2 regions of the Alteromonas lipotrueae genome follow, and region 2 is predicted to be linked to the other one. Evidence: predicted binding sites of a transcription regulator. Region 2 holds the regulator's gene; the other holds the start of a gene.
The links. The regulator LexA, encoded in region 2, represses DNA repair genes until DNA is damaged. The targets are predictions, from matches to a motif close to TACTGTATNNNNATACAGTA.
Positions count from the first base shown of each region.

Region 1: a site for LexA is predicted at 10,716-10,735, ahead of KYS23_RS12635 (YebG family protein). Genes of this name have one in related genera too.

Region 1 covers NZ_JAESDJ010000008.1:89,676-102,273, reverse strand. The annotation lists gene KYS23_RS12680 (FecCD family ABC transporter permease) at 1-121, shown strand, start outside; gene KYS23_RS12675 (ATP-binding cassette domain-containing protein) at 108-926, shown strand; gene KYS23_RS12670 (HugZ family pyridoxamine 5'-phosphate oxidase) at 948-1,676, shown strand; gene KYS23_RS12665 (GH1 family beta-glucosidase) at 2,024-3,379, shown strand; gene KYS23_RS12660 (glycoside-pentoside-hexuronide (GPH):cation symporter) at 3,432-4,778, shown strand; gene KYS23_RS12655 (LacI family DNA-binding transcriptional regulator) at 4,835-5,836, shown strand; gene KYS23_RS12650 (methyl-accepting chemotaxis protein) at 5,916-6,998, shown strand; gene KYS23_RS12645 (sensor histidine kinase) at 7,058-8,563, shown strand; gene KYS23_RS20925 (methyl-accepting chemotaxis protein) at 8,714-10,294, shown strand; gene KYS23_RS12635 (YebG family protein) at 10,383-10,670, opposite strand; gene KYS23_RS12630 (GAF domain-containing sensor histidine kinase) at 10,998-12,170, shown strand; gene rpsF (30S ribosomal protein S6) at 12,510-12,598, shown strand, end outside.
Region 2 covers NZ_JAESDJ010000009.1:66,077-78,674, forward strand. The annotation lists gene KYS23_RS13440 (trimeric intracellular cation channel family protein) at 1-18, opposite strand, end outside; gene KYS23_RS13445 (branched-chain amino acid transaminase) at 464-1,396, shown strand; gene ilvD (dihydroxy-acid dehydratase) at 1,431-3,281, shown strand; gene ilvA (threonine ammonia-lyase, biosynthetic) at 3,278-4,819, shown strand; gene plsB (glycerol-3-phosphate 1-O-acyltransferase PlsB) at 5,016-7,463, opposite strand; gene KYS23_RS13465 (GNAT family N-acetyltransferase) at 7,609-8,091, opposite strand; gene KYS23_RS13470 (TonB-dependent receptor) at 8,374-10,488, shown strand; gene lexA (transcriptional repressor LexA) at 10,646-11,272, shown strand; gene coxB (cytochrome c oxidase subunit II) at 11,856-12,598, shown strand, end outside.

The DNA of each region.
Region 1 (12,598 bases), on a different contig from region 2:
GTCTCGTACATTATTCACTCCAATGGAAATCCCTATAGGTATTGTCACATCCGCCATAGGAGCACCTTTTTTCTTGTATCTGTTATGGCAACAAAAAGGGGTATTTAATGGCTCGCTGTAACCAAACTGAATCACAGACGCATGAAACGCTACTCACCCTCATTAATGTCGATGTTATCAGGGGAAAACGACAGCTATTGTGCAACCTCAACCTTGTCTTTAATGCGGGTGAATTTATTGCCCTTGCGGGCGAAAACGGCTGCGGGAAATCATCCCTGCTTACTGTGATAGGCGGCTTAGCGCCACTTGAGAAAGGCGCGCTTTTGTTTAACGGTGAGCCCCTAAGTGAAATAGGTTTGCGAAATCTTGCAGACTATCGCGCAGTCATGGCGCAAAGTGCCTCAACTCCTTTTGGCTTTTTGGTCGATGAAATATTGCAGTTAGCGCGTCATCACATTGTTGAGTCACCTGAAAATCGACATCACATTATCGGCAAGATTGCTGAGCAGTTTGACATTACTCACTTGTTGTCACGAAATATTCAAACCTTGTCAGGGGGAGAGCGACAAAGGGTATTTTTAAGCAAAGCAATATTGCAGTTACTGCCAGTAAACCCACAGAGCAGCTTAGTGGGAAAGTTGTTGTTGCTTGATGAGCCTACCTCGGCACTAGACTTACGCCATCAAAAGTTGGTGATGCAGCAATTGGTCAGTCTCAGTAACCAGGGGCTATGCATAGTTTGTGTGAGTCACGATCTCAATTTAATTTCACCCTATTGCAGCAGAATGATTTTACTGGCTGAGCAGGGGTGTATAGCCGATGATAAGCCGGAAAATGTGCTAACGATAGACACATTAGCACGCTGCTATCACACCCAATTAAACGTTATTCGTAACCAAGAGCACGATGTGTTTGTTACGCATTAATTTGAACAGAAGGAGTTTCTTATGAGCATGCGAGATATTGCATTTTCAGCAAAACAATTAAGCCGAACTCACCACAGTGGTGTGCTAGGAACCCATTCCACTTCAATGCCTGGGTATCCTTTTGGCTCGGTTGTTCCCTATTACCTTACCCCTGCCGGTGATGCCATTATCTACATTAGTGATATTGCCCTGCACACTCGTAATATTAAAGCGAATGATAAAGTTAGTTTGACCATATTCGATGCTGGTGAGGATGACTCTCAAGCCAATGGTCGAGTGACTATTATGGGTAACGCAGAACTGGCTAAAAAAGAGGATGTGAAAGCACAATATCTAAGATTGTTTCCACAGGCTAAAGGTTATGAGCAAACCCACGACTTTAATTTTTACGTTATCCGCGCTGAGCGTGTGAGATTTATCGGCGGGTTCGGGAAAATTCATTGGATCGATAAAGCGTACTGGCAGGTTGAAGAGCAAGAGTGGCATAAGTCGCCAGACGGTATGATTACTCACATGAATGAAGATCATCAAAATGCCATGCAGTTAATTTTACAGCATAAAATCGGGGTGAATATTGAGCATCCTATTATGCACAGTGCCTTTCCAGAAGGTATGCATTGTGGCAGCGAAGAAGCGACCTGGTTTATTCCATTTGAAGCCACCTGTGAAACCTCCACCGATGTTCGAAAAGCCCTTGTCAAACTGACTAACGATGCACGCACGGCATTGAACATACCCAAAGCGAGCTAAAAGATTCGCGCTATCGAAACGTCGTGTTCTTTTATCGCCGCATGTGCTAGACAGCCTGCCATTAATGATAACCCAGCGAAGTGCTTCGCTGGGTTATCATCTGTGAATGAAATGTAAAATTCTTCCCTGTTACTACTTGTCGCTATATGAAAGCGCTTACATATAATGCTACACTTCGTTTCGTAGGGTGGCACTATACACAAGCTGCCAATAGAGCACCTTACATATAGTGCTAATACAACTTGGCTTCACACAATCTCAACATCGTTAGTGACCGTCGTATTTATTTTTTTAACGACTGCTTTAGACAGGCGCTGATACATTCATTCGAATAAGGTTTTGTACACATGGAAATTTTAGCCCAACCAGGCTCTCCCTTTATGCAATCAGATTTCACCATGGGTGTGGCGACATCGTCATTTCAAATTGAGGGCGATGCAGACAACAGAGAGCCAAGCATTTGGGATACCTTTTGCAATACACCTGGAAAGATTGCCGATGGCAGTCACGGCCTCGTGGCATGTGATCATGTGAACCGTTTGGAAGAAGACTTAAGCATTATTGATTCGTTAAATGTAGACGCTTATCGGTTCTCTATCAGCTGGCCACGAATTATTAGAAAAGATGGTTCGGTCAATCAGCAAGGGCTTGATTTCTACCTTGCTTTGCTAGCAAAGTTAAAGCAAAACAACATTAAGCCATATGTCACTCTGTATCACTGGGATTTGCCTCAGTATTTAGAAGATGACGGAGGCTGGCTAAATAGAAAAACGGCCTATGCGTTTGCTGAATATGTGGATGTGGTGAGTAAAGCTTTTGGTGATAAGGTTTACTCATACGCCACATTAAACGAACCCTTTTGTAGTGCCTATTTAGGTTACGAAGTAGGGGTTCATGCTCCAGGGAAAGTGGGCAAAGAATTTGGAAAAAAAGCGATACATCACTTGTTGTTGGCCCACGGTTTAGGCATGCGCGTTCTACGCAAAAATGCACCCAATATCGAGGCTGGCGTAGTACTTAACTTTACGCCGTTCTACGCAAATTCTAGTGATGAAAAAGATATTCGCGCCACAAAATTAGCACATGATCATCATAACGACTGGTACATTAAACCGTTAATGCATGGTTGTTACCCTGCTCTTATCGATGACATTCCGGCAGCTCACCGGCCAGATATTCTCGATGGCGATATGGATATCATTTCTGAGAAAATAGATTACTTAGGTGTGAATTATTACACTCGCGCTAAAGTCACCGATGATGGCTCTGAAGATCCTTGTCAATTGCCAGCCCCAGAGGAAAGTGAAACTACCGCAATGGGCTGGGAAGTTTACCCGCAAGGGTTAACTGATTTACTGCTACAGTTGCATAATGACTACCAACTACCACCGCTTATTATCACTGAAAATGGCTTGGCCAGTGATGATACGTTATCGATGGATGGTGTCGTGAACGATGAGCAGCGTATTCGATATCTAACCACTCACTTGCAGGCGGTAGCTGATGCAATTGAAGCAGGGGTCAATATAACAGGCTATTTTGTTTGGAGCTTGTTAGATAATTTTGAATGGGCGCTGGGTTACGAGAAACGCTTTGGTATTATTTACGTTGATTACGATACGCAAAAACGAACGTTAAAAGCCAGTGCACTAAGACTACAACAATTGCTAGAAGAAAGACGAAAAGCGTTAAACGCAGCCTGATAGATGCGCAATTGATTAAAAGTATAAAATAATAAAGATAACGGTGAAGCCAATGGTAAGTGCAAAGGAAAAGATTGCCTACGGGTTAGGCGATACGGCAAGTAATTTCATTTTTCAAACCGTCATGCTGTTTTTGACATTTTATTATACCGACGTTGTTGGCATACCGGCTGCAGCGGTAGGGAGTATGTTTTTACTCGTACGAGTATTTGATGCCGTTACCGACCCTTTAATGGGTTCTTTGGCCGACAGAACAAGAACGCGGTGGGGCGCATACCGCCCCTATTTATTATGGTTGGCTTTGCCTTTTGCGCTTTGCAGCGTGCTTGCGTTTACCTCTCCTGAATGGCTTACCGAAGAAGGTAAGCTTTACTATGCATTTATCACCTACGCACTGCTAATGATAATGTATACCGCCATTAATATTCCTTATTCTGCATTAGGCGGCGTGCTAAGTGCCGATGCTTCAGAACGCGTATCTATTCAGTCTTATCGATTTGTATTTGCCATGGGCGGAGGCCTGCTGGTGACATCATTTATGCTGCCATTGGTTGATTACTTAGGTAATGGCAACGAAGCACTTGGGTATCAGCGCGCCATGATAGTGATGAGCATAGTGGGGATGGTACTTTTTCTGCTTTGCTTTGCCGGTACTAAAGAGCGGGTGAAACCTGCCAATGAAACGCCTGCGCCTTACAAAACCCAGTTAGCGGCTATTTGGCAAAATGATCAGTGCCGAGTGCTTTGTATGGTAGCTATCGTGTTACTCACCGGCATGGTAATGCGAAACACGCTAGCGCTCTACTATGTGAAGTACGTGTTGCAGCGGCCAGAGTCGGCCACATTATTTGTTACCGCCGGTATGGTGGGAAGCATTATAGGCTGTGCGTTGGCGAACCCAGTAGCTAAACGATTTTGTAAAATCAAAGTTTACACCTGGCTTCAGTTAGCCAGCGCAGTAGTGTGTATCGTGAATTATTTTGTGCCTTATCAAGAGTGGTTTACGGCCATTTCACTGCATTTCCTTTGGGGCCTTATCTTGCAAATGGCTACGCCGCTACTGTGGGCAAAAATTGCTGATGTGGTGGACTATGGCGAAGATAAAACGGGGCTTCGTATGACTGGGTTAACGTATTCAACTGTGGTCTTTTTCATTAAAGTTGGACTGGCCTTGGGCGGCGCACTTGCGGGGTGGTTACTCGCATCAGTTAACTATCAACCAGACGCCTTTTCACCGGATGTGGCAAAAGGCATAGTGGCGTTATTTTGTATCGGGCCAGCAATCGCTTCGATAGGTGTTGCGATTATTATGCGCTGGTATACATTAGATAACCAAAAAATGTTGGCAATTCAGCAGCGACTTGGGTTGACCACAGAAGACGCGCATCGCGGGTCGTAATAATAACTACGCAAAGCAAGGATATACACAGCGCACGTATGCACTGTTAATGCTCTATGGTAACGATTAAGCAAGTAAGTGAACTAGCTGGCGTGTCGTCAGCAACAGTATCTCGAGTTATAAACAACACAGATACCGTTAAAGAGAAAACGCGCCAGCAAGTGCTTGATGCGATGGAGAAGCTTGGCTATCGACACAATGTCATAGCGGCTTCCCTTGCCTCAAATAAAACCCATACCGTGGGGTATGTGGTACCTGAACTACATGGCTCATTCTTTGGTGCCATGATGGCGGGCTCTGAAAAAGTGCTTAGACAAGCCAATAAGCATATGTTTGTGGTGACCGGACACAGTGATGAAGCTTTAGAGAAAAAAGAAATTGAAGCCTTGCTGAGTCGCCGTTGCGATGCGCTTATTCTGCATGTTGAGGCGGTCAGCGATGAGTACCTTGTAGACCTTGCCAGCCAAGATGTTCCTATTGTTGTGGTTAACCGCTATATAGAAGCTATTGGTGAAAAATGTATCAGCCTAGACAATGTGCTCGGCGCATATCTAGCCACTAAGCACCTTATCGATTTGGGCCATACTCAAATTGCTTACGCCGCCGGTGCCTTGTTTAAAGCGGATGGTATCAACCGTTTACTTGGGCATAAAAAAGCATTAAAAGAGGCCAGCTTTCATTTCGATGAAGACTCTGTAGCAGAAGGGAATTTCCAAGCTTTCTCTGGTGAGAAGTGTGTGGATGAACTGTTTAGTCGCAACGTAAGTTTTAGTGCAATCGCCTGTGCAAATGATGAAATGGCATCAGGCGCCATTAACTCACTAAGAAAGCATGGTAAACGCGTACCGGAAGATATCTCTGTCATTGGGTTCGATAACGTCGATTTTGCTAGTTACCTTACCCCTAAGTTAACGACTGTGAACTACCCTGTGCGCGAGATTGGTGCTATGGCATCACGCTGGATTTTAAATCAGGCTTATGGCGATAGGAAAATGACAATGGAACATATTTTATCGCCTAAATTGATTATTCGAGGGACCACCAGAAAATTTGAGTAAATTCAACCAACGACGAATGGTGAAGTTACGCTTTTTTCTGTTATGCTAAATTTTCACACAAATAAAATTTGGTCACCCTATGTTCGTTTCTCGAAGCAAATACTTAGAAAAAGAGTCTCAGGCCTCTCAACTTGAAAGCCGCTATCAAGTTGCCCTTGATAAAATATCAGACTTAGAGTCTGAAAATGCAGAACTTCATCGGCAAGTTACCGAGTTAAGCGATGCCTCAAGGCAAATTGATGACGATGTGGTAACACGTTGTTTAGTTACCTCTTTGAACCAAGTGGAAGGTATACGAGAAACCGTTTTAGGGTCTTATCAAAAAATAAACGCCGAAAACCAATCAATATCAGATATTAATGAATTGTTTGAGCAATCTTCCCACGTACTTACTAAAATTGTTAAAGACATGAGCGGTTTGAATACTCAAATGGTGAGTATGAGCGAGCGCATTTCTGGCTTATCAAGCACAGCCGATAACATTAATAAGTTTGTTTCTACCATTACCAGTATATCGGATCAAACCAACCTACTGGCATTGAATGCCGCTATTGAAGCGGCGCGAGCAGGTGATGCTGGTCGCGGTTTCAGTGTAGTTGCCGATGAGGTGCGCGCACTGGCAACTGAAACAAACAAATCAGCCACAGAAGTGTCTGAACTGGTAAACGATATTATTCAATCTACGGCAAAAGCGGTTTCGGGTGTCAACGAATTAAGAGGTAATAACGAAGAGCTAGAAGAGGGAATTAGCACCCTTAATAGCAGCTATGAAACCATGGTTTCTCATTGCGATAGTATGAAAACGACTATCAACGAGGGCTCCTTAAGTACCTTTATACAGACGGTTAAGCTCGATCACGTAGTGTGGAAGTCTGATGTATATGCGGTTTTATTTGGTTTCAGCGATAAAAAACCAAGTGATTTTGCTGATCACGCCAGTTGCCGTTTAGGAAAATGGTACAGCGAAAATCAAGGTGCTGCTATTGGTAAGTCGTCGTCATTTAGAGAATTAGAAACACCTCATGCGGCAGTACATCGTGCGGGTGTGGCTGCTATCAACGCAAAAGCAGAAGGTGATACTTCAACACTAGAATCAAAAGTAGTTGAAATGGAACGCTCTAGCGAGAAAGTAATGTTGTTACTAGATAAGATAGCCAGCTAACCAGTTAACTCATATACCTTGAATGTGTTTAAAGCGGTATAGACTAAAAGGCTTTTATATTGAGCGATGCTTCAATACCCCCTAGCCCTAAGGAAGTTGCTGACTTAAAAGCTCAAGTGAAAACACTTGAGCGACAACTTAAGCGCCAAAAAGTAGCGAGGGAAAACGCTGAGTGGTTTTTAGAAAGCTACTCAAGCGATGCCTATTCGGCAACCCAAGCCCTGCGTAAAGCATTACATGAATCGAAAAAAAGAGAGCGGGAATTAATTTTTCTAAATCGCTCCGCTTCCCACCTTAAATCTTCCGATAGCGGTGCTAGTTTTATCTTTTCAGCCATTGAATCAGCAGTTGAATTCAGTGATGCCTATTGTGGTCTGGCCTTCATTACGAAAGCGGGAAAGGTGATTCAGGGAGGTGACAACAAGGTTTGGCAAATAGAGAACGGTTGGGTTGATGGCAATGATTTTGCCAAGGTTATTTTAAATGAGCTGCCACTCTCTGTAACAGATAATTATAGCCAATGGTGTGTAAATATCGTTGAAAGGCCAGACACTCATGAAGAAGCTTACGTATTACACTTCATGCAGAATTTGGGCAACGGCGAGCAGGCTTGGCTTGCATTGCTGACCAAAAACAGCGAATTAGATGAAGAGATGTTGTATGTGCTTGATGCAAATAAGCACTACTTACAGTTTGGAATAGGCTACAGAAGTTCCAAACACGAAATCAAGCATCATAAAGCCGCCCTCTCATCGATGGAAAAAGACCAACGCTATTTGCAAGAAAAGCTAATAACTGCAGATAAAATGGCCATGCTGGGTCAGTTGGCGGCAGGTATAGCTCATGAGATTAACAATCCTATAGGTTACGTACGCAGTAACACGTCAGTGGCTGGCGATATTTTTAAGGATTATCAAAGTGCTTTATCGGAAATAAAGGTACTTTGTAAAGACGCAGGTGGAGAAATAGAAGCCCGTTATTTGGCGCTTGAAAACACTTACTCATTAAAAGAGAGTGCCGAGGCTATCTCTGAAATGTTTGAAGAGTCTTCAGAGGGTATCGAAAGAATTATCGATATCGTTAAAGCGCTAAGAGGCTTTTCCTATCCCAGCGGTGGAAAGCGTGTCGCCATCAATGTTGCCGAAGCGATAAACTCAGCCTTGCGAATTACTAACAATCTGCATAAGTACAAAAATAAAGTCATATTCACGCCCCCTGAGACCGCTGTAGAAGTCATTGGCAATGCGGGGCAAATACAGCAAGTACTTGTCAATCTGCTCACTAACGCCATTTACGCCACGGATGAAGGCAAATGCATTAAGTTTGATGTTGAATCAGTAGAAGGGGATGCGGTCATTACTTTGCAAGATGAGGGCAAAGGTATGTCAGAGGAAGTCATTGGCAAAATGTTTACGCCATTTTTCACCACTAAACCGCCTGGCGATGGTACTGGTCTTGGCATGTCTATTTCACTCACTATTATTGAAGAACACGGCGGCCAGTTTGAAGTAACTAGTGAAATCGATAAGGGAACCACAATTAAGGTGCGCCTACCGCTCGCGTAACTTTTTAGATTATATCAATATAATTATTATCTTATTCTTTTGCTACTTTAGTATTAATCTTCCCAATAATGTTCTACGCTTTTAGGCAATTACCAAGAAATAGGGTTCTCCTATTTACTTTTAACACCGCTATAGCAATGGATCTTATTAGTGAAGAAAAGCCAGTCTGTCACCCAACGCGAATACAAATTCCCTTCTCATTACCGCCTTATCTCTTCTACTGACAAACGTGGTGTTATACAACATTGCAATGACGAATTTGTGGAGGCAAGCGGGTATAAACGAGAAGACTTGATAGGAAAAAACCACAACATTATTCGTCATCCGGATATGCCCTCTGGTGTGTTTAAAGAAATGTGGCGAACCCTAGAGTCGGGACAAAGCTGGGCTGGGTTGGTCAAAAATAGAAGAGAAAATGGCGACCACTATTGGGTGTCAGCATTCGTCACTCCCGTATACGAGGGGGGGAACGCGGTGGGTTATGAGTCAGTTAGAATTCATGCCGCCGATAAAGAGATAATACGCGCGTCGAGCATATATGGCAGACTATCTGCCGGAAAATCGCCAATTCCCTTTGCTGCAAAGCTTGGTCAAACACTTTCACCCATGTCACCCATGATAGTGGTAACTTTACTATTGTTGGTAGCGATTGGCTTTACCGCTGGTTTTGTACCCCTAGGTGTTACTTTCATTGCATTACTGACTATGATGTTTTGGCAATCGGCAAAAAGCCGGAGCTACTGGCGGGAATTTCTTTCGTTAAGCCCTGCCAGTTACAGTAATGCACTTGTGGCACAAACATATTATGCCGATGTGGATTATATCGCTCAGGCTAAGTTGGCGTTAGGTTGCGAACTAGCGCGTACTCGCACGGCATTAACCCGTATTAAAGATGCATCTGACGGGTTAGAAGGTATTGCGGTTTCAACTCACAGCCAAGCTGAGTTAACCAGTAAAACGATTATTCAGCAGAATCTTGCCACCCAGCAAATTGCCACAGCAGTAACTCAAATGAGCCAGGCTATTCAAGAAGTGGCTGAACGGGTAGAGAGCAATGCGGTTAGCGCTAGAACTGCCGCGACTAACGTACAAATGGGTAACGACAAAGCTGAAGAAGCGATGCAGGCCATACTGTCATTAAAAGGCGCGGTGGAGTCAATTTCCGATACCGTTACCGAGCTTGCTCAGTCCACCAGTGATATTGGCGAAGCCGCTAGCATCATTTCTAGCATCGCTGATCAAACTAACCTGCTAGCACTAAATGCTGCTATAGAAGCTGCTCGTGCTGGTGAGCAAGGGCGCGGCTTTGCTGTTGTTGCCGATGAGGTGCGTACGCTGGCTTCTAAAACTCGCGTGTCCACTGATAAAATTCACAACATTATTCAAGAGCTTGTTGATAGAACGGAACGGGCCGTAAAGGTGTCTTCGGAAGGATTGGTGTCTGCTGAGCACGGCAGTGCAATTGTTGAAGAAACCCGAGGCGCACTACAAGAAATCAATAATGCAGTAAGCGGTATTGCCTCTGCAACCGTTGAAATGTCCTCTGCTGTAGAAGAACAAAGTACCGTGGCCGAGCATATTAATCAGCAGCTCGTAGATGTAGCTGATAGTGCGGAAGAAACGCAGAAGTCATCAGAAGCCTCGCTCAAAGTTGGTCGAGATCTTCGTGACACCGTAAATCAAGTTAACGGGTTAATTGCTCGTTTTAACACGGATAAACGCACAGGATAATCTGTGCTGATTGTTTTTGAGCGTGCTTTTAACCATTTTATATTTACGTTAGCTCCACGTAAAAGCACGCCGAGCTTTTCTGCAACGCCTATCCGTTGGCTTTAAGCTTTACCACGTCGGCACTCTCATCTTCTAGTACACTCTGGGCTGTCGCACCTTTAAAAATTTTGCTCACCTTGTCTTTATTCTTAGACAACATGATAGTGAGTTCTTCAACAAGGCTATCTTCAATGCCTAAGCCCTTTGCTTGAATGTATTCAGCAAGGTTGTCGGCAGCGTCGAGCATTTTATCGTACTGATCTGCTTCTTTTTTATCGGTAGTTACCAATTTTTCTACCCCTTTGTGCGTGACAACATACTGCGTGGTAATGGCCATGTTAGGTCCCCTTAAATGAATAGACCATAAAACTGTACAATATTTAACTGGATAAATAAACAGTATTTAAGGTTTTTTGATATTATTTTTTTTCAACTTAAGTATAGTGACTACATGGGCGAAAAAACCGCTTTAACATCGCTACGCCCAAGGTCAAAAATTTACGTTTTTCTTTTTAATTGCAGTCTTCAATTAGTCTTTATCTAGCAATGTAACATCGAATAACAGTAAATTTATCAAGAGGTGCGTCACTGTTTCTTATTAGAGCGTGAAATCGAGTGCCGAAAATCGGCGTGATAAAGATGACTTAGATACGAAGAGGATGTAATGAATTCTTCAATTGAGCGAGATATTCGCACTATTCAATCGATAGAAGCTGTTCCACATATTATGAAAATGTTATCAGACGCCACAGGTCTTCGCTTTATTTGCGTGGCCAGAGTGACTGAAGATAATTGGACAATGTGTGCTGTTCTCGACGAGGTGAATTTTAATTTAATACCTGGCGATGAACTCGATATCAAAACCACCTTTTGCAATCAGGTAAGAAAATCTACGAAACCAGTAGTGATTGAGCACACTAAAGAAGATACCGTTTATCGAGAAAGCGAAATACCCATCATGTATGGCTTCGAAAGTTACTTTTCTTACCCCATTTACAACAAAAATGGTGACTTTTTCGGTACGCTTTGTGGTTTAGACCCACTTCCTGCGGTATTAAAAACCGATAAAATTGAAAATCAAATAAAGTCTTTCGCCGAGCTGATTTCAAGGCAGATGGAAGTGGATGAGCGCCTAATCGCGGCTGAAACTAATCTTATCAGCGAGCAAGCTGCCGCTAAATTGCGTGAGCAATATATTGCTATTTTAGGCCACGATTTGAGAACACCATTATCGGCGCTTAAAATGGGTGTAGACTTCCTTGTTGACCATGCCAGCGATGCCACTTCCCAAAAAGTGCTATCTCGAATGGATAACAGCGCTAAACGCATGACGCGACTCATTAGTGACGTGATGGATTTTACGCACGGGCAAATGGGCAAGGGGATTCAATTAAACGTTAAGCCAGTGAGCGATTTAGAAAGCGTTTTAGCTCATACGGTAACTGAACTATCGAGCTTGCATTCAGACCGAGACATACGTGCGAATATCAATATAGACGGCACCTTTTCATGTGACCCGGAGCGTATCAGCCAGTTACTGTCTAACTTGCTGATTAACGCGATCGTACACGGCGATAGAGCGCAGCCTATTAAAGTGATAGCCAATGTAGAACAAGAAACACTTACAGTTAGCGTGTCTAATGGGGGGGCCCCAATAAGCGCTGATGTTATCGATAAGCTATTTCATCCATTTTGGCGAAATGAAAACAACAAAAAAAACGGTGGCTTGGGTTTAGGTTTGTTTATCGCCTCGCAAATTGCTGAAGCACATAAAGGCAGCTTGATGGTGCATTCCGATGAGAATGAAACCGTGTTTTCTTTTAAGGCAGCATTGTAAACTACAAGGTTAAGCATCGGGCTTAGCCTTTTAAACACCTAAACTTTTAAACAATTAGCTCGGTTTTATTGCAGTTATAGTTTTGCTCTCTACCTGAATCAACCATGGCTTTTGATAGCCGCTTCAAAAGGTCGACGAGTCCCGCTACCAACCTCATTATTAAGCGTATTTAGCCCTATATCATCAAAACATGCGCAAACATAAAATTTGCCGGTGATTAATGCTTGTACAAAAGCAGGTATGTGCGTATAATCCGCGCCCTTACAGCCACCCTAACTAGGTTCCTTGTCTCTATACAGTCTGGCTGTACTGTCGAGGCTACAACCGTAAGGAGCAATAATGCGTCATTACGAAATCGTATTTATGGTTCACCCTGATCAGAGTGAACAAGTACCTGGTATGATCGAACGTTATACCACTATTCTTAA
Region 2 (12,598 bases):
GTGAAACCAGTCTACCATTGTATTGCGATACCCTTTTTTATCTGACGAAAACCGCGTTTGAACCGAAAAATACTTGATTTTGGCTGCGGTTTCATGCTATTTCTTTGCGCACAATAAACGTGTAACGGCCAATTCACGTTTAATTGGGGTAAAAGCCATAGCCCTATCGTACAACCATTCATTTTAGTATTCATCCAAGGAACTGGGTGTTGCTCGTCAATTAAATCTGTAAATTCAATGGCATAAGTCCATTGTTTTTATCTGATGTCCTTTGTTTACACGACAAACGACAGTGTTTCAATGTCAGTGATAAAGCACAGATGCGTAAATTTATGTGTCCGCGCGTCGCGTATTGCATCAAGCGTATTGGGCGCTCGCGCACTGTCATGTATCATTCGTCTCGGTATTAATATTTCCGCAAAACGCGGTTCGGGCTTTACGCTCAATTTTTGAAGGATTACTCATGGCTAAGCAACCTGCCGAACATATTTGGTTTAATGGCGAACTGAAACATTGGAAAGACGCTACTGTTCACGTAATGACGCATGCTATTCATTATGGTTCGTCTGTATTTGAAGGTGTACGTGCATATAACACGCCGGATCAAGGCACTTGTGTTTTTCGTTTAAACGATCACAACCGTCGCTTGTTCGATTCAGCGAAAATCTATCGTATGACCATTCCATACACGCTAGATCAAATTAATCAAGCTACCCTTGATATCATTCGTGAGAACAAATTGAAATCAGCGTACATTCGCCCTATCGCGTTTTACGGTGATATTGGTATGGGACTTCAAGTGCCGTTCGGTACGGAAGCTGAGGTTGCCATTGCTGCATTTGAGTGGGGCGCTTACCTAGGTGAAGAAGCCCTTAAAAATGGTGTAGATGCGGGTATTTCTTCTTGGAACCGCTTAGCAGCTAACACTATGCCTACTGGTGCAAAAGCCGGTGGTAACTACTTATCTTCACAGCTGATTTCGATGGAAGCCCGTCGTCATGGCTATGGTGAAGGTATTGCCCTTGATACTAACGGTTACATCAGTGAAGGTGCGGGCGAAAACATTTTTGTTATTCGCGACGGCATTGTAATTACCACGCCTAAAACTGCAGCCATTCTTCCAGGTATCACTCGTGATACATGTATCACGCTACTTAGAGACAAAGGCTACGAAGTTCGCGAAGAAAACATTCCTCGTGAAGCTATGTATCTAGCTGATGAAGTATTCATGTGTGGTACAGCGGCAGAAGTGACGCCAGTACGCAGTGTCGATGGTATTGAAGTAGGTGCGGGCGGCCGTGGCCCAATCACCAAAGAAGTGCAAGATATGTTCTTCGGTCTTTTCAACGGTACTACTGAAGACAAATGGAACTGGTTAACACCGGTTTACAAGTAATTAATTTAGCTATTTATTAAACGGGAAGGATTTTATGCCCAAGTTACGTTCTGCAACGACTACGCAAGGTAGAAATATGGCCGGCGCACGCGCTTTATGGCGTGCAACGGGAATGAAGGATTCTGATTTCGGTAAACCTATTATTGCTATTGCTAACTCATTCACGCAGTTTGTGCCGGGGCATGTGCATCTAAAAGACATGGGTCAATTAGTGGCACGAAGTGTTGAAGCCGCCGGTGGTGTAGCAAAGGAATTTAATACTATCGCGGTAGATGATGGTATTGCTATGGGTCACAGCGGCATGCTTTATAGCTTACCTTCCCGTGAAATTATTGCTGATGCAGTAGAATACATGGTGAACGCGCACTGCGCCGACGCCATTGTATGTATTTCAAACTGCGACAAAATTACCCCAGGAATGTTAATGGCGTCATTGCGCTTGAACGTACCTGTTGTGTTTGTATCAGGCGGTCCGATGGAAGCGGGTAAAACCAAGCTTTCTGATCAAATCATCAAACTCGACTTAGTGGATGCCATGGTAGCCGCTGCCGACGATAAAGTGAGTGACTCTGATACTGACGAAATTGAACGCTCTGCATGCCCAACTTGTGGATCATGTTCAGGCATGTTTACCGCAAATTCTATGAACTGCTTAACCGAAGCACTCGGTTTATCGCTTCCGGGTAATGGTTCAATGCTAGCGACCCACGCTGACCGTGAAGGTTTGTTTAAGAAAGCTGGTACGCAAATAGTAGAGCTGTGTAAACGTTATTATGGCGACGATGATGAAAGTGTGTTGCCACGTAACATTGCTAACTTTAATGCCTTTGAAAACGCCATGAGCTTAGACATTGCCATGGGCGGCTCTACTAACACTATTTTGCACTTGTTAGCGGCAGCAATGGAAGGTGAAATACCTTTCACTATGAACGACATCGATAGACTGTCACGTAAGGTTCCGCACCTTTGTAAAGTGGCACCGTCTACCCCGAAATACCATATGGAAGACGTGCACCGTGCAGGTGGCGTATTAGGTATTTTGAATGAATTAAACAAAGGTGGCTTACTGCATGGTGATGCAAACCATGTGTTAGGTAAGTCACTGACAGAAGTGATTGCAGACTGGGATATCACCAATCCAGAAAACACCGATGCGATTAAATTTTTCCGTGCAGGCCCTGCCGGTATTCGTACTACCCAAGCATTCAGCCAAAGCTGTCGATGGGATGAAGCAGATAGCGACCGTGAAAACGGCTGTATTCGCTCAGTTGAAAATGCCTTTAGCCAAGAAGGTGGCCTAGCCGTGTTATACGGTAATGTGGCGGAAGATGGCTGTATTGTTAAAACCGCTGGTGTTGATGATTCTATCTTGAAGTTCACTGGTACTGCACGCATTTACGAAAGCCAAGATGATGCCGTTGCCGGTATTCTGGCTGACGATGTGAAAGCTGGCGATGTGGTCTTTATTCGTTACGAAGGCCCACGCGGCGGACCGGGTATGCAAGAAATGCTATACCCCACTTCATACTTGAAGTCGAAAGGCTTAGGTAAATCGTGTGCGCTCGTTACTGATGGCCGTTTCTCGGGTGGTACAAGTGGCCTATCGATTGGTCACTGCTCGCCAGAAGCTGCCAGTGGCGGTGGTATTGGTTTAGTTGAGCACGGCGATAAGATTGAAATTGATATTCCAAATCGCAGTATCAACATCGCTATTAGCGATGAAGAACTCGCAGAGCGCCGCGCGAAAATGGAAGCCAGCGATAAGCCTTGGCGCCCGAAAGATCGCGTTCGTGAAGTATCAACATCATTGAAAACCTTTGCTGCATTGGCCACCAGTGCGGATAAAGGCGCAGTACGTGATGTATCGAAACTGGAAAATCTATGACCGTTAGCGATCACGACTATTTAAAGAAAATTCTATTAGCCCCTGTTTACGACGTAGCCGTAAGCAGTGAGCTTTCTTACATGTCGTTGTTGTCTGCCGAGTTAGGCAATGAAATATTTTTAAAGCGTGAAGATCAGCAACCGGTAAAGTCATTTAAGTTGCGTGGCGCTTACAACCGTATTTGCTCGTTAAGCGAAGCACAACTTAATGCAGGTGTTATCGGTGCTTCAGCGGGTAATCATGCACAAGGTTTGGCGTACAGCGCTAGGCGCAAGGGCATTCAGGCAACCATTGTGATGCCTGAAACTACCCCAGACATCAAAGTGGATGCGGTGCGTCGTTTTGGCGGCGACCATGTAAACGTTGTACTTCATGGCACTAGTTTCGACCAAGCCAGTGGTCACGCGAAAGCGCTTTGTGCAGAACATGGTTACACCTTTGTGCCGCCGTTCGATGACCCTGATGTTATTGCGGGGCAAGGAACGGTTGCTCGCGAATTGCTAGAGCAAAACCCTAACCTAGATATTTTGTTTGTTGCGCTAGGTGGTGGCGGTTTAGCGGCAGGTATTGCGGTTTACTTAAAGCAATTAAAGCCTGAGATTAAAATTGTTGCAGTTGAATCGGAAGAGTCTGCCTGTTTTGCCCTAGCGCAAAAAGAAGGTGCACCTGCTGCGCTTGAAAACGTAGGTATTTTTGCCGATGGCGTTGCCGTTAAAGTGATGGGCCAAGAAACCTTTAGGCTGTGTAATCGCTTAATTGATGAAACCATGACGGTAAGTAACGATGAAATATGCGGTGCCATTAAAGATATTTTTGATGATACGCGGGTTATTGCAGAGCCAGCTGGTGCGATATCTGTGGCGGCTATTCGAAAGTATGCGAAGCAACACGACCTTACCGGTAAAAAGCTAGGCGGCATTTTATGCGGCGCTAATATTAACTTCCATACCTTGCGTTATGTGTCTGAGCGCTGTGAACTTGGCGAGCAAAAAGAAGCTGTATTCGCGGTGAAAATACCCGAGCGCAAAGGGGCATTTAAGCAGTTTTGTGAATGTGTTGGCGCAAAGGCAATTACCGAATTTAACTATCGTTACGCGAATGATGACGAAGCCCATATTTTTGTTGGGGTTAAATTAAAAGGCGGCCAGCAAGAGTTCTTAAGCCTGCAAAGCGACTTAGAAGATAAAGGCTACCAGTGCTTTAACTTATCCAATAACGAATTAGCCAAACTACACGTTCGTCATATGGTGGGTGGAAGACCACCGGCCATTCTAAACGAGCAAGTGTTCAGCTTTGAATTTCCAGAGCGCCCTGGCGCACTGCTAACCTTCTTAAACACCTTAGGTGAATCGTGGAACATTACCTTGTTCCATTATCGTAACCACGGTGCAGCAGAAGGGTTAGTGTTGGTTGGGTTCGATATTGCCCCTGAAAGCCGAGAGGCCTTCAATGAACATGTTATTGAACTTGGCTACAAAGTAGATGAAGTCACACAAGACCCTGCTTATAAGTTCTTCTTGTCACAATCATCTAAGTAAAGAGCAAACCGTTTTCGCTTTACTTCGCTTCACGTTAAGCATGGTTTACCTTGGGGCGAGGTAAAGCGTATTCCAAATCAATAAAAAAGCCGAAACGATTTAACGTTTCGGCTTTTTCACGTTATCGATAACAGTCTCTTCAGTGTGCAGCCTATTATCGAGTAGCAGCTAGCTGCATCCCAATCGACGAAGTAAACTAGTTATGCAATACCACATTCTCAAGATGCTGGGTCATTTCTGGCCAAACTAACGCCATCACGTCTTCGCGAAGCGCTTCACACTCTTCAGAGTATTTCAGGCTTCCATCTTCTGTAGAGTCTAACCAATGGTTATCTTTTAACGCACTAATAAAGCTAGACAGTACGTTCTTATCGTAAAACTCAGGTGAGCTTAGCCCATAAAGGGTAGACAAGCGTTCGGCCACTTGGCGACTGGTACGTTCGAGCGCACCACGACTAATAACTTTTTCCTTGTCTAAAATAGTCAGTACTACCGCATAACGCTGCAAGGTTTCTTGCATACAGCGGCTCAATAGCCATGCTGAATGAAACTGCTTTTGCTGAGCATCAGGTGGAAGTAAGTCACCGCCCTTTATACGCAGAAGGCCTTGGTCGACCAATTCATCAATAAGCGCATCGGTGTGAGCAAGGGCTTCGTCTTGAGACAAGTGCAAAAATAACTCGCGCTGTAGCAGCGGGTATAACGCAGCAATTAACTGGAATACTGTCGCTTTACTTGTGCCTTTGTGCGCAAATACACAGGCCATAATTAAGCCAGGCAACGCAAATAAGTGCAAAATATTGTTGCGATAATAGGTGAGATAAACTGCCGACTTAGGTTTTGGGCTGATTAATCGACCGTAGTCATCTTCCTCAATCACAAACTTACCAAGCTTCAAGGTATCGTCAAACAATTCCTTCCCGCTAGCATCGGGTATAGTGGCATCGGCACTGAAAGGCACATTTTTGAACAAACTGATAAAGTCGCCCATCGCTTGTTTAAGCTCAGACTCACTCATGGTTTGTGTTTTCGATGACAGCAAACACAGCGACGTTAGCGCCATGCCATTAACCGCTGCTGCGCGATTAATCCGGGTCATTACATTGTTGGCCAACTCGTTTACCGCTGGCGTTAGCCATGCAGGCTTTTTCTCTGGCTCGGCATCGCGGCAGTCACGCCAGTTTGGCACATGGGTTTCCAAAAATTGATTCAGCTGAATAGGCTCACCAAAGTTTACATAACCATGACCGTAGTTTTTAAGCTTGCGAATAGCCGAGAATACTTGCCAGTTCGATTCTTTTTGCTTCTTAGTACCTTTAAGCTCGTTCAGGTAGCTTTTCACTTCCATCACGTTTTCGTAGCCAATATAGACTGGCACCAAGCTAACTGGCCTGTTTACGCCTTTCAGCATGGCCTGAATGGTCATGGCTAGCATGCCTGTTTTGGGCGGAATAAGACGGCCAGTGCGACTTCTGCCACCTTCAGGGTAATACTTAACTGAATAGCCCTTATTGAAAAGTAACTCTAAGTATTCACGGAATACAGCGGTGTACAACTTATTACCGGCGAAGCTACGGCGTAAGAAAAAGGCACCACCACGGCGGAAAATTTTCCCAACCGGCCAGAAGTTTAGGTTAATACCAGCAGCAATGTGAGGGGTTACCATGCCTTCATGATAAATCACGTAGGTCAGCAAAAGGTAATCCATGTGGCTGCGGTGACAAGGCACGTAAACAATCTCATGGCCGTTTGCGGCTAATTCTCGAATACGTTCAGAGTGTCCAACACTAATACCATTGTAAATTTTGTTCCAAATGCGAGTAAGCAGTCGGTCGCCAAAACGTATAAGTCCTTCGCGGTAATCGGCGGCTATTTCGGTAACGTAAGATTGCGCTCTATCTTTAGACGCTTCATGAGTGATTTTTTTACTGCGTGATTCTTCAGCCATAGCACGGCGCACGGCATCAGAGCCTAGTACACTGTTGTTCAACTCTTGGCGCTCTAACAATGTAGGGCCGGTCATACTTTGGCGTTTACGCTGAAAGTGAGTGCTTGCTACACGTACTAGCTTGTGTGCAATGCTTTTATCACTGCCATGTTGATTTGACATGGCGCGAGCTGATACGGCTTTTGAGTAATTGATAAAATTGTCGCGGCCTAAAAATATCACGATAAAGAGTTTTCTTAGCCAACTTGGCGCTGCATTGTCGGCAATAAGGTCGGCTAATCCTGGTGTGCCTCTGCCAGGCGCTCGGCCCCAGGTGACAAACACCGGAACCACTTGGAGATCTAACTGGTGATGATCTCTATGCAGATGAAATAAGTCAGTAAATACATCTTCAATTCCCGTATCGTCTGCTTGTGAACGAAAGATCGGCTGGGTTTTACGCAAAAATAACGTAGAAGGGTATTCTCTGCCCGCTAACGTAAGCGTATCTGTTGGGCTCGGTAGGCCTAGTGCTTCTGTTGACATTCTAAGCGCTAATTGATCGGTTACCGAGTTTGCTGGAAGCAAGTAAACGATGGGCTTCGATTTATCAATGCCAAGCTCAGTTTCTACGTTTACGGGAATGCTGTGGGCTTTAACCAGCAACTTAACAGGATAATGAAATAGCGACAAAAGGGCTTTTCGCATCCACGACATGAATTCTGTAATCCTATGAAATTAAAACGGGGGAAGTGTACCACATCTCGTGCAATGTCTTGCAGAGGCCATGGGGCTGTTTGAAAGAGTCATTAGTATAAATTGTTGCCATAGCAAATCGATTGAGCGTGTTTTTACTCATACATCAGTTGGTAACTGCACCTTTGTAATGCATCGCTACGTCGCAGCGTTCATAGGCACAGCCGAACTTTTGCATGATTTCTTCACAATGAACAAAGCCATTTTTCTCATAAAGATGAATGGCGGCCTCGCACTTCTTATTCGTCAAAAGAAATAATGTATTAAAAGCAATGGTAGGGGCGTTATTCAACACATGTTGTAACAAGCCTTCCCCTACTTTTAATCCTCTTGCTTCACTGACCACACCCATCTTAGTAAGTTCGAATACCCCTTCTCCTTTTTTCATTAATGCGCATGTACCTACAATGCCAAAGTCCGGGTGTTCAGCAAACCAAATGTATCCACCCTTATCGATAATATTGCGCTGTGGGTAGCCAATAACAGCCTCATCAATGCTCTCTAAATGAAACATTTTGGTTATCCACTCTCTATTTATGCGGTCGAAATGGGGGGCTAACTCGGGGGTATAGTCGAGGTAATGCAACATGATGGAATTCAATACTCTGGTTAAGCATAGTTAGAAGAAGGTTTACTTTATGCTTTAATGGCAAACTTGTCATCTTGACGTAAATACCATTAAGGGTACTGATTCCATTCGTGAGGATTGTTTCAATAGACTGTCTCGTCAAGCTGACGCATTCATTTATAACAAAAGTTTAATTTTTATTAATACACCTTTTAATTGCCAATAAATCTGACTAGAATCCGCTCTAAATAAGAATATCTATCATTTTCAATACTGTTTGAATTATCACTTGAGGAGACTTGCTTGAAACTTGGTAAAGCAACTATTTCTACTGCTGTTCTTTTAGCTCTTTATGGCACATCTGCATTCGCACAAGACGATATGGCTGAGTCAGATGAAAGCGTTGAACGTATTACCGTACGCGGCGCATTCTTTGGTCAACAAGTCGCCACAGCGGTTAAAACCCCTACATTATTGGTTAACGTGCCCCAGTCAGTATCTGTTGTAAGCGCAGAACAAATTTCAGAGCAAGCATTGTTTAGTATTGCCGATGTTATGCAATACACCCCAGGTGTGAGCATTGGCCTAGGTGAAGACCATCGCGATCAGGTGACTATTCGTGGTCAGAACACCACCGCCGACTTTTTTGTTGATGGTCTTCGTGACGACGTTCAGTACTTTCGCCCATTGTATAACCTAGAGCGTGTAGAAATATTACGAGGCGCGAACGCCTTACTATTCGGCCGTGGTGGAGGCGGTGGCGTAGTTAACCGTGTGACTAAAGTGGCCAGTAGCGCAGAAGATTTCACCACACTGTCAGCAGGTATTGATACCTTTGGCGCTGGTTCTATTAGTGTTGATACCAATAAAGCCATAGATGCTAATAATGCTTTTCGTTTTAACGGTGTGTTTGACAGTATTGATAATCATCGTGATTTTAAAGATGGTGAACGTTACGCCATTAACCCAACTTATACATGGATGGCTAACGACGACACCACGGTGGTTGCATCTTACGAATACGTAAATGATGATCGTTTAGTCGATAGAGGTATACCCTCATTAGATGGTGCACCGCTTGAAGGCTTTGACGACACCTACTTTGGTGCTCCAGACTTCAACAATACTACCCTTGAAGCGCATATTGCCCGTGTTCGTGTTGATCATGCACTATCGCAAAATTGGAACTTGAACGGTACCGTTCAGTTTGCTGATTATGATAAAGCTTACCAAAACTTGTACCCCGTTAACTTTGACGCTGATGCAGGCACGGTTACGTTAGATGGGTATCGTGATACCACCACTCGTGAAAATGCGCTGGTTCAATTAAACCTTATTGGGCAGTTTGCAACAGGTGATATTAACCATACCTTACTAACAGGAATGGAGTACGGCAGCCAAGATACAGAAAATGCTCGTCGTGATGCGTTTTTTGCAGACAGTCAAGACGACCAAGTATCCTTCGTGTTTAGCGACCCCCTGGTTATTCCGTCAATGACGCTGACAGATCCGGTAAGAAATCGTGCATCAGACGTCACCTTTACCTCAGCTTTCGTGCAAGATGAAATTAAGCTTAACGAGCATTGGATTGTGGTGGCCGGTCTTCGCTACGATAATTTTGATATCGATGTGGTAGACACTATTGAAGTGGCTAACGGTGCTGACGATGGTAACAGCGGTTTCCTATCTAGTTCTGATTCACAAGTGTCACCCCGTGTTGGCCTAATTTACAAGCCAGCGGAATCTGTTTCGATTTATGCCAGTTACAGCAAATCGTTTTTACCTCGTTCAGGTGACCAATTCCTTTCTCTGTCGCTTACAAGCCAAGCGCTGGAAGCTGAAGAATTTGAAAATAAAGAAATTGGCGTAAAGTGGAATTTCTCTGACTCACTTAGCGTAACAGCAGCGGCATTTGAAGTTGAACGTGAAAATGGCACAGCGCAAGATCCTAACAATCCAGAAGCGTCTATTTTAACCGGCACCGAAACCAAAGGTTTTGAAGTGCAGGTGGTGGGCAAGCTTTCAGAGCGTTGGGTAATAAATGCTGGGTATAGCAACCTTGATGGCGAAGAAATGGGCCGCATTGTAGATGGCGCATTGGCGAACCGTGATTTAGCACAGCTACCAGAACACATGCTGACGTTATGGAACCAATATGAAGTAAACGATAAATGGCGTGTTGCATTAGGCGTGATTTATCAATCTGAGCAGTACGCGTCTTTAAACAATACCGTCGAACTACCTGATTTTGTTCGCGTAGACGCTGCAGTGTATTACGATTACAGCGAAGACATTAAAATTCAGCTAAATGTGGAAAACGTATTCGACGAAGACTATTTCCCATCAGCACATAACGACAACAATATTGCCACCGGCGAGCCGCTTAATGCTCGCGTGAGTTTGCAATATAAATTTTAGTCACGCTGAATAGTAGTGATAGATAAAGCGGCCTTTAATGGTCGCTTTTTTGTTGTGATTTGGCCTGAGTAAAAAACATGCTTTGCAACGCTTAGTGCTTGTCATTTCCTTTTAGGTGTATATACTTACAGGAACTGTATAGACAGACAGGTCTTTTATGCGCCCACTCACAGCAAGACAAACAGAAGTTCTCGAGCTTATAAAAACAACGATGCTCGAAACTGGCATGCCGCCTACCCGTGCAGAAATTGCCCGTCATTTAGGTTTTCGTTCTGCGAATGCCGCTGAAGAACATTTAAAAGCGTTGGCCCGTAAAGGCGTCATCGAAATCCTTCCAGGCACTTCTCGTGGTATTAAACTTAATATTCCTCTTGAAGATGAAGCCCCTGAAGAAGAAGGCCTTCCTCTTATTGGCCGAGTGGCTGCGGGCGAGCCTATTCTAGCGCAAGAGCATATAGAGTCTCATTATAAGGTCGACCCTGCCCTGTTTCAGCCTCACGCCGACTTCTTACTTCGTGTAAGCGGTATGAGTATGAAAGACATTGGTATACTTGATGGTGACTTGTTAGCCGTGCACCGCACGACGGATGTCCATAATGGGCAGGTGGTAGTAGCACGTGTCGATGAGGACGTTACTGTTAAACGCCTTGAAAAGCGTGGCCGCGAAGTATTGCTTCATGCCGAAAATGACGAGTTTTCACCGATTAAAGTCGACTTAGCGTCAGAGCCTTTTTCCATTGAAGGGATTGCCGTTGGTGTTATTCGAAATGCTGATTGGATGTAACCTTTTAGCTATTTAGTAAAGAAAGCGGCTTATAGGCCGCTTTTTTGTATGTTTACCATACCTTGCTTACACAATAATCGTATTTAAGTCTAAGAAATCCCTCAAAAGCCACCAGATACCGCTCCCGCATATTTTCTCCTATTTATGTCACCTTTTTTAGTGCTAACTAGCGCTATTTTAGTCATCTGTTTTGTTTGAAAAACAATCATAAGTGCGTAACTACCTTTTGATTATAAGAAACTTATTGCCAACTTCTATTCGCCCATCTCGTTCAAAATGAGCGTTTCAAACGGGCTCGCTAAATACCCGTGTAACGTCCATGCGCTGTGACGTCATTCACTTCTCTGTCATACCGCGTTGATTAAAAATTAAACGCTGCAATTGTTTTTTCTTAGAAAAGACTAGACTTGTGCGTTTTATTGAGCAATTCTTATACTGTATTTAACAAAATAATAACAATAGCTGTAACTTTGTTTTACAACTAAAGCTAGGCAGTTAAGTTAAAAGTTGGATTTCGAGTATCAGTTGCCAGAAGCGCAGCGCATCTAATGCGTTAATGCTTCTGTTATAACGGAGGTGTTGAGTGAAACGAGTAACGACACAAGCGGCGACACAAGCGACAAAGTGGCTTTACGGGCTTCCACTTTTGCTTACCTCGCCACTACTGTTTGCTGATGCAGCAACGGGCGAAGGCTCTTCCATAAATTTGCGCCGAGGCGCAACAGACATAAGTGGTCAAGTATACGACCTCCATATGTTGATGTTCTTTATCTGTATCGCAATCGCTGTTGCGGTTTTTGGGGTTATGTTTGCCTCAATGTACTTGCACCGTAAATCCAGAGGCGCTAAGCCCGCTCACTTCCATGAAAATGTAAAAGTGGAAATTGCATGGACAGTAGTGCCATTCATCATTCTTATTCTTATGGCTATTCCTGCTGCTAAAACCCTTATTGCGATGGAAGATACCAGTGAACCTGATCTTACCGTTGTCGTTACTGGATCTCAGTGGAAGTGGCATTACCGGTATATGGACAGAGACGTTGAGTTTTATTCGTTAATGGCGACGCAACGAGAGCAAATTGAAAACAAATTCGAAAAAGGCGCGAACTATCTGTTGGAAGTCGACCGTCCGTTGGTGATCCCCACAGGGCAAAAAGTGCGCTTTCTTATCACCTCTGATGACGTTATTCACTCGTGGTGGGTACCGGACTTTGCAGTGAAAAAAGATGCTAATCCTGGGTTTATTAATGAGTCGTGGGCAAAGGTGAACGAGCCAGGTATTTATCGTGGACAGTGTGCCGAGCTTTGCGGAAAAGATCATGGCTT